One region of the Kitasatospora sp. NA04385 genome, then DNA from elsewhere that is predicted to be linked to it. Evidence: predicted binding sites of a transcription regulator. Region 1 holds the regulator's gene; the other holds the start of a gene.
The links. The regulator HspR, encoded in region 1, represses chaperone genes until heat shock. The targets are predictions, from matches to a motif close to TTGAGNNNNNNNNNCTCAA.
Positions count from the first base shown of each region.

Region 2: a site for HspR is predicted at 2,329-2,347, ahead of lon (endopeptidase La). Genes of this name have one in related genera too.

Region 1 covers NZ_CP054919.1:3,977,351-3,983,980, reverse strand. The annotation lists gene HUT16_RS17805 (LuxR family transcriptional regulator) at 1-384, shown strand, start outside; gene HUT16_RS17800 (LuxR C-terminal-related transcriptional regulator) at 420-1,412, shown strand; gene HUT16_RS17795 (hypothetical protein) at 1,420-2,025, opposite strand; gene HUT16_RS17790 (hypothetical protein) at 2,372-2,545, shown strand; gene HUT16_RS17785 (helix-turn-helix domain-containing protein) at 2,649-3,653, opposite strand; gene HUT16_RS17780 (heat shock protein transcriptional repressor HspR) at 3,859-4,389, opposite strand; gene dnaJ (molecular chaperone DnaJ) at 4,397-5,545, opposite strand; gene grpE (nucleotide exchange factor GrpE) at 5,682-6,272, opposite strand; gene dnaK (molecular chaperone DnaK) at 6,269-6,630, opposite strand, start outside.
Region 2 covers NZ_CP054919.1:5,098,287-5,104,916, forward strand. The annotation lists gene HUT16_RS22840 (cell wall metabolism sensor histidine kinase WalK) at 1-357, opposite strand, end outside; gene HUT16_RS22845 (response regulator transcription factor) at 488-1,213, opposite strand; gene HUT16_RS22850 (rhomboid-like protein) at 1,521-2,222, shown strand; gene lon (endopeptidase La) at 2,370-4,763, shown strand; gene HUT16_RS22860 (GtrA family protein) at 4,854-5,387, shown strand; gene HUT16_RS22865 (ABC transporter permease) at 5,434-6,477, opposite strand; gene HUT16_RS22870 (MarR family winged helix-turn-helix transcriptional regulator) at 6,600-6,630, shown strand, end outside.

The DNA of each region.
Region 1 (6,630 bases):
CCGTTCCGCCGGATGGTGATCTTCGACCGCCGGGCCGCGGTGGTCTCGGCGGCCCCGGACGACCGCCAGGCGGTGCTGGTGGAGGACCCGGCGGTGCTGACCACCCTGGTGGCCCTGTTCGAGCGGGACTGGGCGCGGGCCGAACGGGTCGACTGGCAGGCCCTGGCGGGGCGTCCGCGGGAGAGCGGGGTGCCGTCCGAGCTGACCGACCTCCTCGCGGCGGGTCTGACCCAGCGGGCGATCGCCTCCCGCCTCGGGCTTTCGGAGCGGACGGTGGCCGGTCACATCGCCCGGCTGCGGGAGTTCTACGATGCGGAGACCCTGTTCCAGCTCGGCTGGCAGCTGCGCGGGGTGTCCGGACGACCCACCGTGCCGCCGGGGTAGGACCCGGGGCGGACGGCCGAGGAGGAGTGGGAGCTGTGAGCGAGTCGAACGGAGCCGCACTGCCGAGCGAGTCGGAGCGGCGGTTGTACCAGCAGATCCTGGACCAGGGCGGGCGGGTCTCGTTCCGCGAGGCGGTCGAGCAGGACCCGACCGGGGTGCTGCGGCTGATGGAGCTGGGGCTGCTGGTGCACGACGCCGCGGACCAGGCGCTGACGGCGGTCAACCCGCGCGCGGTCAGCGACCGGATCAGTGCCGAGCTGCGCGCCGAGGGCACCCGGATGCTGCTGCGCGCCGAGGAGATGCCGACGCTGCTGGAGGACCTCACCCACGCCTACGACGCGACGCCGCGCCGGGCCGACCGCTCCAGCGTGGTGCAGCACGTCGACCGGACCGAGCAGATCCGGCACCGCGTCCAGCAGTTGGCGAGCGAGGCGTACGAGGAGGAGCTGTCCCTGCACCCGGGCGGGGCCGGGCCGGCGGACCTGCTGGAGGAGTCGCCGGAGCGCACCCGCCGCTTCCTGGAGCGGGGTGCGAGCATCCGCACCGTCTACGAGCCGACCGCGCTGCTGGACGAGACGACGGTTCGCTGGGCGGAGAGGGTCACCGGCTGGGGAGGCCGGTTCCGCACCTTGAGCGAACCCTTCAGCAGAATGTTGATCTTCGACCGCCGGATCGCCGTCGTTCCGGCGTCGGCCGACCATTCGAGTGCCGCGTTCATCGAGGATCCGGCGGTGGTCTCGTTCCTGGTCGCCGCCTTCGAGCGGGACTGGGAGCGGGCCGAGCGGATCCAGTGGCGCTCCGCCGAGCACGAGGGCGAGAGCGTGGTCCCGGTCCACGAGCAGGTGGGCCGGCTGCTCGCCCAGGGCCTGACCCAGAAGACCATCGCCTCCCGGTTGGGCCTCGGTGAGCGCACCGTCGCCGCGCACATCTCGCGGCTGCGCGAACTCCACGACGCGGAGACCCTGTTCCAGCTGGGCTGGCAGATGCGGGGAGCCGGGGAACCGCGTGCGGGGGACGCCGACGACTGACCCGCGGTCAGCCGGTGGCGATCTCCGGGGACCAGAAGCCGTACGGGGCGTGCTCGCGGCGCGGACGCGGGAACTGCTCGCCGGGCGCGGTCCAGAAGCCGCCGCGCAGCGACAGCGCCATCCCGGCCCAGTCCAGCGCGGTCTCCACGGTGTGGTGCAGCGCCTCCTGCGACCAGGTGTCGTCGAACACCAGCGGCAGCACCGGCGAGACCTGCTCGATGGTCGCGATCAGCGGGTTGTGCGTGATCGCCTCGTCCACCAGCAGCACGATCGGCTTGCGCAGCGCCGACGCCCAGCCGAGCTCCAGGCTCACCCCGGCCGACAGCGGCGCGCCCACGTAGGCGAACACCAGGTCCGCGCTCTGCATCGCCCGGAAGTCGGAGGGCACCCGCTGCTCCGGCGCCCGCCCCGCCACCGTCCACGCGTCACTGTGGTGCGCGCTGTACACCGCCGCCCCGCTGTCCAGCAGCGTGCTTCGCAACGTGGTCAGCCGAGTCCGGCTCGCCAACGTCACCACACTGTCCGCCGGCCCGGTCAGCCGCATCAGCGGCGCGGCCAGGAAGACCCGTGCGCGACGCCCTTCGGCGCGGTGCTGCAGGTGGTGCTCACTCATGTCGACTCCGGGTGATTTGCCTGCCAAAGGGAGCTAGGACTGGCAGGCGGATCGGACAATGGCTGCTCAGCGGACTGTTGTGACGCGTTGATCGTCTATTTGAATGAGCATCGGCAAGTGTGGTGAGCCTGTCGAGCCCAATCGAGAGCGAACTGATCGTCCATCGCGGCGCGACCCCTCGTCCAGGTTCGAGAGGTGTCATCTGGACGCCTGGCAGAGAGATGACAGCCTTCCCCGCGCCCAGGGGTGACATGGCGTAACGCTTGCGGTACCTTCGCACGGTAGTTTGGTGCCCGGTGTCGGATTTGTATCGAGAGGGGAATTAGGGGTGGGCATAATGTCGCGCATGCGCCGGATTGTCCTGAAGGCGGTACTTCCGGTGGCCTGTGGCGTTGCGGTGGTGCTCGGAGCGCTGGTCTTCAGCCAGGACGCAGCTTCGGACCGGGCGAATCAGGCGGGCCAGGCGGGCCAGGCGGATCGATCGGTCACTCTGGCCGCATTGGATCTTAACTGGGGTTGATGGGATCGGTTCTGAGCGCGGGTGCTGTGCCTGGACGGGGGCGTTTTCTCCCTGTGGGCGTAGAAAATGCCGGGCCTCCGCACCTCGCTGTGGTCGATCCTTGTCACTCTTCGGCGATTTCGGTTGTGCTCGTTGCGGATCGGCCCAGGGCGTAGCCCAGTTGGAAGAGCGAGTCGACATTGTAGTCCTCTCGCATCTCCGCCAGGTGCCTGGCGAGCGTCCTCTCGCTGATTCCCAGGCGGCGGGCGATGACGCGGTGGTTGGTTCCCGCGAGGAGTAGGTCCACAATTGTCTGCCTGAGTCGCGAAACCACTTCCTGTGGGACGTTCCGCTCTCCGTCGAAATCTAGCGCGCGGGTCCAATTCCGCTCAAATACTTCTTCCTGCAGGAAGTTGACCACTGATTGGTCATGGATGAAGGTGGCGAAGTTGTTGATGTCCTCGACCGACGGCAGGACGGCGACCTTTCGATCTATGATGATCAGCCGGGTATAGGGCTCGTCGAGGGTGCGGAACTGCCAGCCTTCTGCTGATAGGGTCGCCACGTAGTCGCGGGTCGACTGGTGGTAACGGGTGCTTGCGTGGTAGATCGTTCGCATGGCCGTGCCGCGGCGGACGGATTTCAGATCGCCTTCCAGGCTCCCGGCAAGCAGTTCGGGAGGGCGAGGCCCCCCGGGTTGCATCGCCACTGCCTCGGTGATTCCCGCCGCAGTGATCTGCTGCAGACGCTGGTTTATGAGCGCCTGTCCGCGGACGTATTCGATGGCACCGCCGCTCTGCTCTGGTGAGTGAAACGCATCGGCGAGCTCGGTGAGTTCGGACGGAATGGAAACTGCGCGGGACAGCAGGTCCAATGCTTGGCGTTGCCAGCGGATGCTCAGCGTGGATGCCAACTGTGAGGGGTCGATTGCGACGAGATTTCCGGCGTGATCGGTGTCGTGGACGAGCAGGCCCAGCGAAACCAGTTCGTCGAGTGCGGCGCCGGATATTTCCGAGTCGATTTTGACGGTGCCGCCGAGATCTTTGATGATCCGGAGGTAGAGCGCATGGGCTTCGGCGGACAAGCTGTTCGAACCGTAGGCCGTGCCAGGGAGATCACGCGCGCTCATCCTCACCCCTTGTCGCTGGCCTGTCAGTTCACCCCACGGGCTCCGGGCATCTGACTGAGTTTAGGCCGGAGTCGGATGCCCGAGCCGGATTATTTTCTACTCTGGCTGGTCCTGCCAGCTGGTGCTCGCTGGCACTCTCTCACGGAACGGAGAGTCGCCGGCACCCCCCGAACGGGAGGTACCGGCGGCGTCGTGCCGATGGTGCTCAGCGCTTGGGCCGCCACACCACCAGTGCGCTGGACTGCTGGACCTGCTGGTAGGGGACCAGGTCGCGGCGGTAGGAGGCGTGGACGGCGGCCTCGCGCTGCTGGAGGGTGGCGGCGGCGCCCTCCAGGGCGTCGACGAGTTCGGCGACGCGGGACTGGAGGGCGGCGACCTGGTTCTCCAGTTCGATGATGCGCTTGATACCGGCCAGGTTGATGCCCTCGTCCTGGGAGAGGCGCTGGACCTCGCGCAGCTGCTGGATGTCCCGGGCGGAGTAGCGGCGGCCGCGGCCGGCCGTGCGGTCGGGGCTGACCAGGCCGAGGCGGTCGTACTGGCGGAGGGTCTGCGGGTGCAGGCCGGAGAGTTCGGCGGCGACGGAGATGACGTAGACCGGGGTGTCCTCGGTGAGGACGTACGGCGGGGCGGCGGCGCGGGGGCGGCCGCCGCCGGGCAGGCCCTCGCCGAGACCGGGGCCGGGGCCGATCCGGCCGGTGCCGTCGGGGCCGTGGCTACTGTCGGAGTGGGGACTCATCGGGATCTCACGCTCCCTCCGCCGCCTTGAACAGGGCGGCTCGCGGGTCGTCCGAGGCGGTGGCCTCGCGGTACTGCTCCAGTGCCGTCAGCGCGTCTCCGGTGACGTGCGTGGGCACCGTGACCTCCACGGTGACCAGCAGGTCGCCGCGGGTGCCGTCTTTGCGGGTGGCGCCCTTGCCGCGGGCCCGCATGGTCAGGCCGTTGGCGCTGCCGGGGGGCAGCTTGAGCTTCACGGCCGGGCCGTTCAGGGTCGGCACCTCGATGGTGCCGCCGAGCGCGGCTTCGGGGAAGCTCACCGGCACCGTGACCGTGAGGTTGTCGCCCTTGCGTCCGAACACCGGGTGCGGGTCGACGTGCACGGTGACGTAGAGGTCCCCGGGCTGGCCGCCGCGCTCGCCCTGGGCGCCCTTGCCCTTGAGCCTGATCCGCTGGCCGTCCTGCACCCCGGCCGGGATGCGGACCTGCATGGTGCGGGCCGAGGAGGCCCGGCCGCTGCCGTGGCAGACGGTGCACGGGTCGTCGACGATCATGCCGCGGCCCTTGCAGTCCCGGCAGGGCTCGGAGAGGGCGAAGGCGCCCTGGCCGCGGCTGACGGTGCCGGCGCCGACGCAGGTCGGACAGACCCGCGGGGTGGTGCCGGCCTTGGCGCCCGTCCCGGCGCAGGCGCGGCAGGCGGCCTGGGAGGTCATCCGCAGCGGCACGGTCGCGCCGTCCACGGCCTCCTCGAAGTTCAGCGTGACCTCGGTCTCGACGTCCGCCCCGCGGCGCGGCTGGGCGGTCTGTCGGCCGCCGCGGTTGAACAGGCCGCCGAACACGTCGCCGATGCCGCCGCCGCTGCCGCCGCCCCCGCCGTTGAACAGGTCCCCGAAGTCGAAGCCGCCGGCCGCGCCCGCCCCGCCGGGGCGGAAGCCGCCGCCCGCGAACAGCGAGCGGGCCTCGTCGTACTCCTTGCGGCGCTTCTCGTCGGAGAGCACGTCGTACGCCTCGGAGATGTCCTTGAACCGCTCCTCGGCCTTGGTGTCACCCTTGTTCGCGTCCGGGTGGAACTCGCGGGCCAGCTTGCGGTAGGTCTTCTTGATCTCTGCGGCGGTGGCGTCCTTGGGCACGCCGAGGACCTTGTAGTAGTCCTTCTCCACGTAGTCCTTAGCGCTCATGGCCTTTGACCGCCACCTCCCGGAATCCCGAAGTTCTGTTGCGAAGCGGCGCCGCGGCGCGGCGCCTCGATACGGCGCTGCGGAGCCGGCCGCCGTACTGGACGACGTACGACTCCGCAGCGCACGGGGACTCTACTCAGCTGTCGGACGAACCGTCAGCCTTGTCGTCGTCCGGCTCGCCGGTGGTCTGGGTGCCCGGCTGGGGCTCCGCGACCGCGACCATCGCCGGGCGGATGATCCGCTCGCCGATCCGGTACCCGGGCTGGAGGATCTGCACGCAGGTGTCCTCCGTCACGTCCGACGAGTAGCTGTGCATCAGCGCCTCGTGGATGGTCGGGTCGAAGGGCTCGCCCTCCTTGCCGAACTGCTGCAGCCCGAGCTTGGCGACGACCGTCTCCAGCGACTCGGCGACCGACTTGAAGCCGCCCGTCACCTCGCCGTGCTCGCGGGCCCGGCCGATGTCGTCCAGCACCGGGACCAGCGACTCCAGGATGTTGGAGACGGCGATCTCGCGGACGGTGGACCGGTCCCGCTCGACCCGCTTGCGGTAGTTCTGGTACTCGGCCTGGAGCCGCTGCAGGTCGGCGGTGCGCTCGCCGGCCTCGCGCTTGGCGGCGGCCAGCTCGTCGGCACCGGCGCCCGCGACGGCCTCCTCGGCTGCCTTGAGCACGGCCTCCTCGGCGGCGGAGTCGTCGCCGGGCTGCTCGCCCTGCGGCTTCTCCGTCATGCCGCACCGCCCTTGGGCTTCTCGTCGTCGACGATCTCGGCGTCCACCACGTCGTCGTCCTTGGCGCCCGCCTCGCCGGCCCCGGCCGCACCGGCCGCCGCGCCCGCGCCGTCGGCCTGCGCGTACAGCGCCGCGCCGAGCTTCTGGGCGGTGGTGGAGACCTTCTCGGTGGCGGTGCGGATGGCCGCGATGTCCTCGCCCTTGAGGGTCTCCTTGAGCTCGCCGATGGCGGTCTCGACCTCGGTCTTGACGTCGGCCGGGAGCTTGTCCGCGTTGTCCGCGATGAACTTCTCGGTCGAGTAGACGAGCTGCTCGCCCTGGTTGCGGGTCTCGACGGCCTCGCGGCGCTTGGTGTCCT
Region 2 (6,630 bases), 1.1 Mb from region 1:
CCGGCCGCTGTAGTCGCCCTCCGCCATCGACCGGGCCGCCGCCGTCATGTCGCGCAGCGGCGCGGTCAGGCCGTTCGCCAGGAACTGCATGAACAGCAGCGAGGCGATCAGCGAGAAGATCATGATGATCCGGATCTGGGTCTCCGACCGGATCGCCACCACCACCATCCCGGTGGCCAGCACCACCGAGACGACCACCAGCAGGGCCAGCTTGCCCTTGATCGAGCGGACCGGGTCGAAGGGGCGGATGTCCGCCCACACCCGGCGCGCGGCGCGCACCGCGAGCGGGGGGCGCGCGAGCGGGGGCCGGGGGGAAGCCGGCTCGGCTTCCCCGTTGCGTTGCTGCGGAAAGGTCATGGTGTCCCTGCGACTGGTCCTCGGTGAGTCGTCCCGGCGACTCGTCCCGGTGGGCTGCCGGTGAGGTCCCGGCGAAGGGGGCCGGGCCGCCGAGCGGAGCCCGCGCGGGGCCCGGACCGGCGGCGACCGGTCAGGAGAGCGGGGCCTCCAGCGCGTACCCGACGCCGTGCACCGTGCGGATCCAGCTCGCCCCGATCTTCCGGCGCAGCGCCTTCACGTGGCTGTCCACCGTGCGGGTGCCGGACGCGTCGGTCCAGTCCCACACCTCGGCCAGCAGCTGCTCGCGGGTCAGCACCGCGCGCGGCTGCGCGGCCAGGCAGGCCAGCAGGTCGAACTCGGTCGGCGTCAGGTGCACGTCGCCCGAGCCCAGCCGGACCCGGCGCTGCACGTGGTCGATCTCCAGTTCACCGAAGCGCAGGCTGCCCAGCGCCGGTGTCCGGGCCGCCTGCTGGGCGCGCTCCACCCGGCGCAGCAGCACGTTCACCCGGGCCGCCAGCTCGCGCATCGAGAACGGCTTGGTCATGTAGTCGTCCGCGCCGACGCCCAGACCCACCAGCAGGTCCGTCTCGTCGTCCCGGGCAGTCAGCATCAGCACCGGCACCGGGCGCTGCGCCTGGATCCGGCGGCACACCTCCAGGCCGTCGAAGCCCGGCAGCATGATGTCCAGCACCACCAGGTCCGGCTGCCAGGTGTGGAACCCGTCCACCGCGCCGGGGCCGTCGTGGGCCACCGCCACCTTGAAGCCCTCGGCTCCCAGCCGGGCCGCGATCGACTCCGCGATGGTCGGCTCGTCCTCCACGACGAGCACCCGTCGCTGGGTGCCCACCGGTCCACTGCTGATCGTCTCTTGCTGCATCTCTGTCACGGTCACGCCACCGCCCCCAGGGCTCGCGGGCCGACCGTCGGGGGACGGCGGGCTCCGCTCGTAGTCGTCTTGTTTCCGTCGTGCTGTTCCGTCGTGGGTGCCCCGCCGGCGGACGCATCAGGTTTGGCAGGTCCCCGTTCGGACGGGCACGGGCCGATACCTTACCCGGAGCACTTGCGAGCTGTAACGGTACGTGTGCGAGCGGCACGTGCTCGGGTAGGGGCCTTCACAGAAGTTCCTCAGACACCTCTCACCCGCCCCCCTTATGGTGGGCGGGACGAGGCGTTCGGGAGGCACCATGACCAGCGCGGAGCTGCGACGACGACTGATCAGGCCCGGGCTGCGGGCGGTACCCACCCCGCGGGCCAACCCGTTCGCACTCGGTTACCTCGCGCTGCTGCTCGGCACCACGCTCTACGCCCGCTTCGGCGACCCGGAGACGGTGCACCGGCTCCAGGCCCTCTCCTCCACCGACGCGCACAACCTGCTCGCCCACCCCGCGCTCTCCCTCGTCGGCAGCGGCCTCTGGGTCGCCGGACCGGTCTGGATGCCCTACTTCTGGGCCTTCGCCCTCACCGTCGCACCCTTGGAACGACGCATCGGCGGACTTCGTGCCCTCGGCGTCTTCGCGGCCGGGCACGTCGTCGCGACCCTGCTCTCGCAGACCGTCGTGGTCGCCGCGGTGGCCACCGACCGGGCCGAGACCGGCCTGCTGGACGCGATGGACATCGGCGTCTCGTACGGGGTGCTCGCCTCGCTGGGCGCGCTCGCCGGGCTCCTCGGCCCGCTGGGGCGCCGGGTCGCCCTCGGGGCGGGGCTCGCGCTGATCGGCCACCAGGTGGTCAGCGACCCCGACCTGGTCACCTCGGTCGGCCACCCCGCCGCGCTGGCGGTGGGCGTCGCCCTGTGGCCGCTGCTGCGCGGCCGCGGCCCGCGCGGGCCCCGGCGGGCCCCGGTCCGGGCCCGCGCCCGCAGCCGGGTCGCCCCCACCGAGGGCTAGCCCCTCTCCTCTCCTCTTCTCCTCTTCTTCCCCCCCCGCCCCAAGGGCCCGGGACGTGTTCACTCGGGGTGAACGCGGGGCGGGGAACAATCGGCGATCGCCGAACCTTAGTCAGGTCAGCTCAACTTCACTGACTGGGGAGAGATCATGGCATCGACGTCCGTTCCACTCACTCTGCCTGTGCTGCCGCTCGACGACGAGGTGGTGCTCCCCGGCATGGTGGTTCCGCTGGAACTCTCGGATCCCGAGGTGCGGGCCGCCGTGGAGGCGGCCCGGGCCGGGAACGCCGGGGGGAAGCCGCAGGTGCTGCTGGTGCCGCGGCTGGACGGGTCGTACGCGGCGGTGGGCGCGCTGGCGACGGTCGAGCAGGTGGGCCGGCTGGCCGACGGGGACCCGGCGGCGCTGGTCCGGGCCGTCCGACGGGTGCGGATCGGGGCCGGGACGACCGGGCCCGGGGCCGCGCTCTGGGTGGAGACCACGCCGTTCAAGGAGTCGGACCAGGGGCTGCCGGTCGCCGGCCGGGCCGCCGAGCTGGTCAAGGAGTACAAGGCGCTGTCCACCCAGTGGCTGCGCCGCCGCGGGGCCTGGCAGATCGTCGACCGGGTGGCCGCGATCGAGGACGTCGGCGAGCTGGCCGACAACATCGGCTACGCGCCGTTCGCGACCGCCGAGCAGAAGCTGAAGGTGCTGCTGGAGGCGGACCGCCCGGCCCGGCTGGAGTACGCACTGGGCCTGCTGCGCGCGCACCTCGCGGAGGAGGAGGTCAACGACACCATCCGCAAGGACGTCGAGGAGGGCGTGGCCAAGCAGCAGAAGGAGTTCCTGCTGCGCCGCCAGCTGGAGGCGGTGCGCAAGGAGCTGGCCGAGCTGAACGGCGAGGCCGACACGGAGGAGGAGGACTACCGGGCCCGGGTCGAGGCCGCCGCGCTGCCGGAGAAGGTGCGCGAGGCCGCGCTCAAGGAGGTCGACAAGCTGGAGCGCGCCAGCGACCAGTCGCCCGAGGGCTCGTGGATCCGCACCTGGCTGGACACCGTCCTGGAGCTGCCCTGGAACGAGCGCTCCGAGGACGCGTACGACATCGCCGGGGCCCGCGCCGTGCTGGACGCGGACCACACCGGGCTGGCGGACGTGAAGGACCGGATCGTCGAGTACCTGGCGGTGCGCAAGCGCCGGGCCGACCAGGGGCTGGGCCAGATCGGCGGGCGTCGAGGGGGAGCGGTGCTGGCGCTGGTCGGCCCGCCCGGGGTGGGCAAGACCTCGCTCGGCGAGTCCGTCGCGAAGGCGATGGGCCGCTCCTTCGTCCGGGTCGCACTCGGCGGCGTGCGGGACGAGGCGGAGATCCGCGGCCACCGCAGGACGTACGTGGGCTCGATCCCCGGCCGGATCGTCCGGGCGGTCAAGGAGGCCGGGACGATGAACCCGGTGGTGCTGCTGGACGAGATCGACAAGGTCGGCTCGGACTACCGGGGCGACCCGGCGGCGGCCCTGCTGGAGGTGCTGGACCCGGCGCAGAACCACACCTTCCGGGACCACTACCTGGAGGTCGAGCTCGACCTCTCGGACGTGGTGTTCCTGGCCACCGCCAACGTGCTGGAGGCCATCCCGGAGCCGCTGCTGGACCGGATGGACCTGGTCCGCCTGGACGGCTACACCGAGGACGAGAAGGTCGCCATCGCCCGCGACCACCTGCTGCCGCGCCAGCTCGCCAAGGCCGGCCTGGGCGCGGACGAGCTGGCGGTGGACGAGGCGGCGCTGCGCAGGCTGGCCGCCGAGTACACCCGGGAGGCGGGCGTCCGGAACCTGGAGCGGTCGATCGCGCGCATCCTGCGCAAGGTCGCCGCGCAGACCGAGCTGGGCGAGCGCGAGCTGCCCGCCGCGATCGGCGCGGACGACCTGCGGGCGCTGCTGGGCCGGCCGCACCACGTGCCGGAGGCGGCGCAGGAGCCGGCCGAGCGGCGCACCGCGGTGCCGGGCGTGGCCACCGGCCTGGCGGTCACCGGGGCCGGCGGCGACGTCCTCTACATCGAGGCCTCGCTGGCGGACGCCGAGACCGGCTCGACCGGGCTGACCCTGACCGGCCAGTTGGGCGACGTGATGAAGGAGTCGGCGCACATCGCGCTCTCCTACCTGCGCTCGCGCGGCGCGGAGCTGGAGCTGCCGGTGACCGGGCTGCGCGAGCGGGGCATCCACCTGCACGTGCCGGCCGGCGCGGTGCCGAAGGACGGCCCGAGCGCGGGCGTCACCATGACCACGGCGCTGGCCTCGCTGCTGTCCGGCCGCCGGGTGCGCACCGACGTGGCGATGACCGGCGAGGTGTCGCTGACCGGCCGGGTGCTGCCGATCGGCGGGGTGAAGCAGAAGCTGCTGGCCGCGGACCGGGCCGGGATCACCACGGTGGTCATCCCCAAGCGCAACGAGGCGGACCTGGACGACGTCCCCGCCGAGGTGCTGGAGCGCCTGGCGGTCCACCCGGTGTCGGACGTCCGCGAGGTGCTGGCGCTGGCCCTGGAGCCGGCGGAGGTGCTGGTGGCGGCGGCCTGACCGGCGCGGGCGACCGCGGGGGCCCCGGGAGTACGCGTACTTCCGAGGCCCCTGGTGGTTGCCGAAACGCGCCCGTGGGACACTTCCCGCATGCCGTCCCCTACGCAGCGCGCGCTGACCGCCATTCCGGAGCGCTACCGTCCGTTCCTGGTCAAGCACCGCAAGCTGGTGAAGTTCCTCGTGGTCGGAGGAACCTGCTTCGTCCTCACCATGCTGATCAACTTCGCCCTGAAGATGTCCGTGCTGGAGAGCAAGCCGGTCCTGGCGCTCACCATCGCGACGGTGATCACCACGCTGGTCTCGTACGTGATGAACCGGCAGTGGTCGTTCCGCGCGGCGGGGCGCAAGCGCGAGGCGGCCGGGTTCTTCGTGGTCAGCGCCCTGGCGGTGGGCGTGAACGACCTGCCGCTGGTGGCCTCCCGGTACGTGTTCGACCTGCGCGAGCCGGACGTCAGCCACCTGACCCAGGAGATCGCCGACTTCGCCAGCGGCATCATCATCGGCACCCTGGTGGCGATGGTGTTCCGCTACTGGGCGATGAACCGCTTCGTGTTCACCCAGTTCTCCGACCGGATCACCCAGGGGCAGGACCAGGAGCCGGGGCGGGAGCCCGAGCGGGTCTGACCCCGCCCCCGCGCCCCCCGCGCCCGCGCACCGGGCCGTCGGCCGCTCACGTCTCGGCAGGGATGGGGCGGCCGAAGCGCGGGGTGTGCGCCACCGCGAGGAAGGTCACCCCGACGCCGACCACCGCCCAGGCCGCCAGCACCAGGAACGGCACGGTGAGGTTGGTGGAGTCCAGGTAGGCGATCGAGCGGGCCGCGGAGGTGCCGGCCCCGTTCGGGATCCACTCGCCGATCGCCCGCCAGAACGCGGGCAGCAGCGGCGGCGGGAAGACGCCGCCCGCGCTGGGGTTGCCCAGCACCACGAAGAGCAGCACTGCCAGGCCGATGCCGACCACGTCGAACAGGCACTCCAGGGCCATGGTGACGGCGCCGACCGAGAACACCACCAGGGTGCCCAGGCCGGTGAGCGCGGCGATCGAGCCGGGCAGCGCGTGCAGGATCGGTCCGATGATCAGCGCGCCGCCCAGGCCCGCCGCGACCGAGTACAGCGCCAGCGTGCCGAGCCGCAGCACCGCCCGGGCGGTGTTGGCCGGGCGGGAGCCCGCGCTGATGCCGAGGATCGAGGCGACCAGGTAGCCGCCCACGCACCAGCCGACCACCAGGTAGAAGGCGGACAGCCCCTCGGCGTCGCCCTTGGCCAGCGGGATGGTGTCGTCCACCACGACCGTCCGGCCCTGGCTCGCGGCCAGCTTGGTGACGATGCCCTCCGCGGCGGTGGCGGCGGCCGGGCCGCGGGCGTCGGCGACCAGCAGCGCGTCCTCGGTGCCGGTCGGGTCGACCACCCAGGCCGCGTAGATCTCCTGGTCCTTGATCCGGGCCCGCGCGGTGTCCCCGTCCGGCAGGGCGGAGGCGCGCACCGCGCTGTCCGGGACGGCCTCCAGGGCGCCGACCAACCGGGCCGCGGACTCCGGCGGGGCGACCACCGCGATGGACAGCTCGTGCGGCTTCGGGTGGTGCAGGGCGCCCACGTACGAGGTGATGAAGCCGAGCTGGAGCAGCAGGACGGCGACGACCAGGAAGAAGGCGCGCGGGGTGACCGCGTCCCGGAGGTCGCCGAGGAAGCCCTTCGCCGGCTCTGCCTGGTGGGCCATGGTGCGGCGTCTCCTTCGGTGGAGGTACGGGGGCGAAGGTGCCGGAAGCACCCAAACCGGTACTTCGTACCACGAAGCGGTTGCGCGCCGGGGGAGGCGCGGGCTGCGCGATACTGTCCGCCATGAGTGACCCCCTGGGCGGGCCGGGCCCCG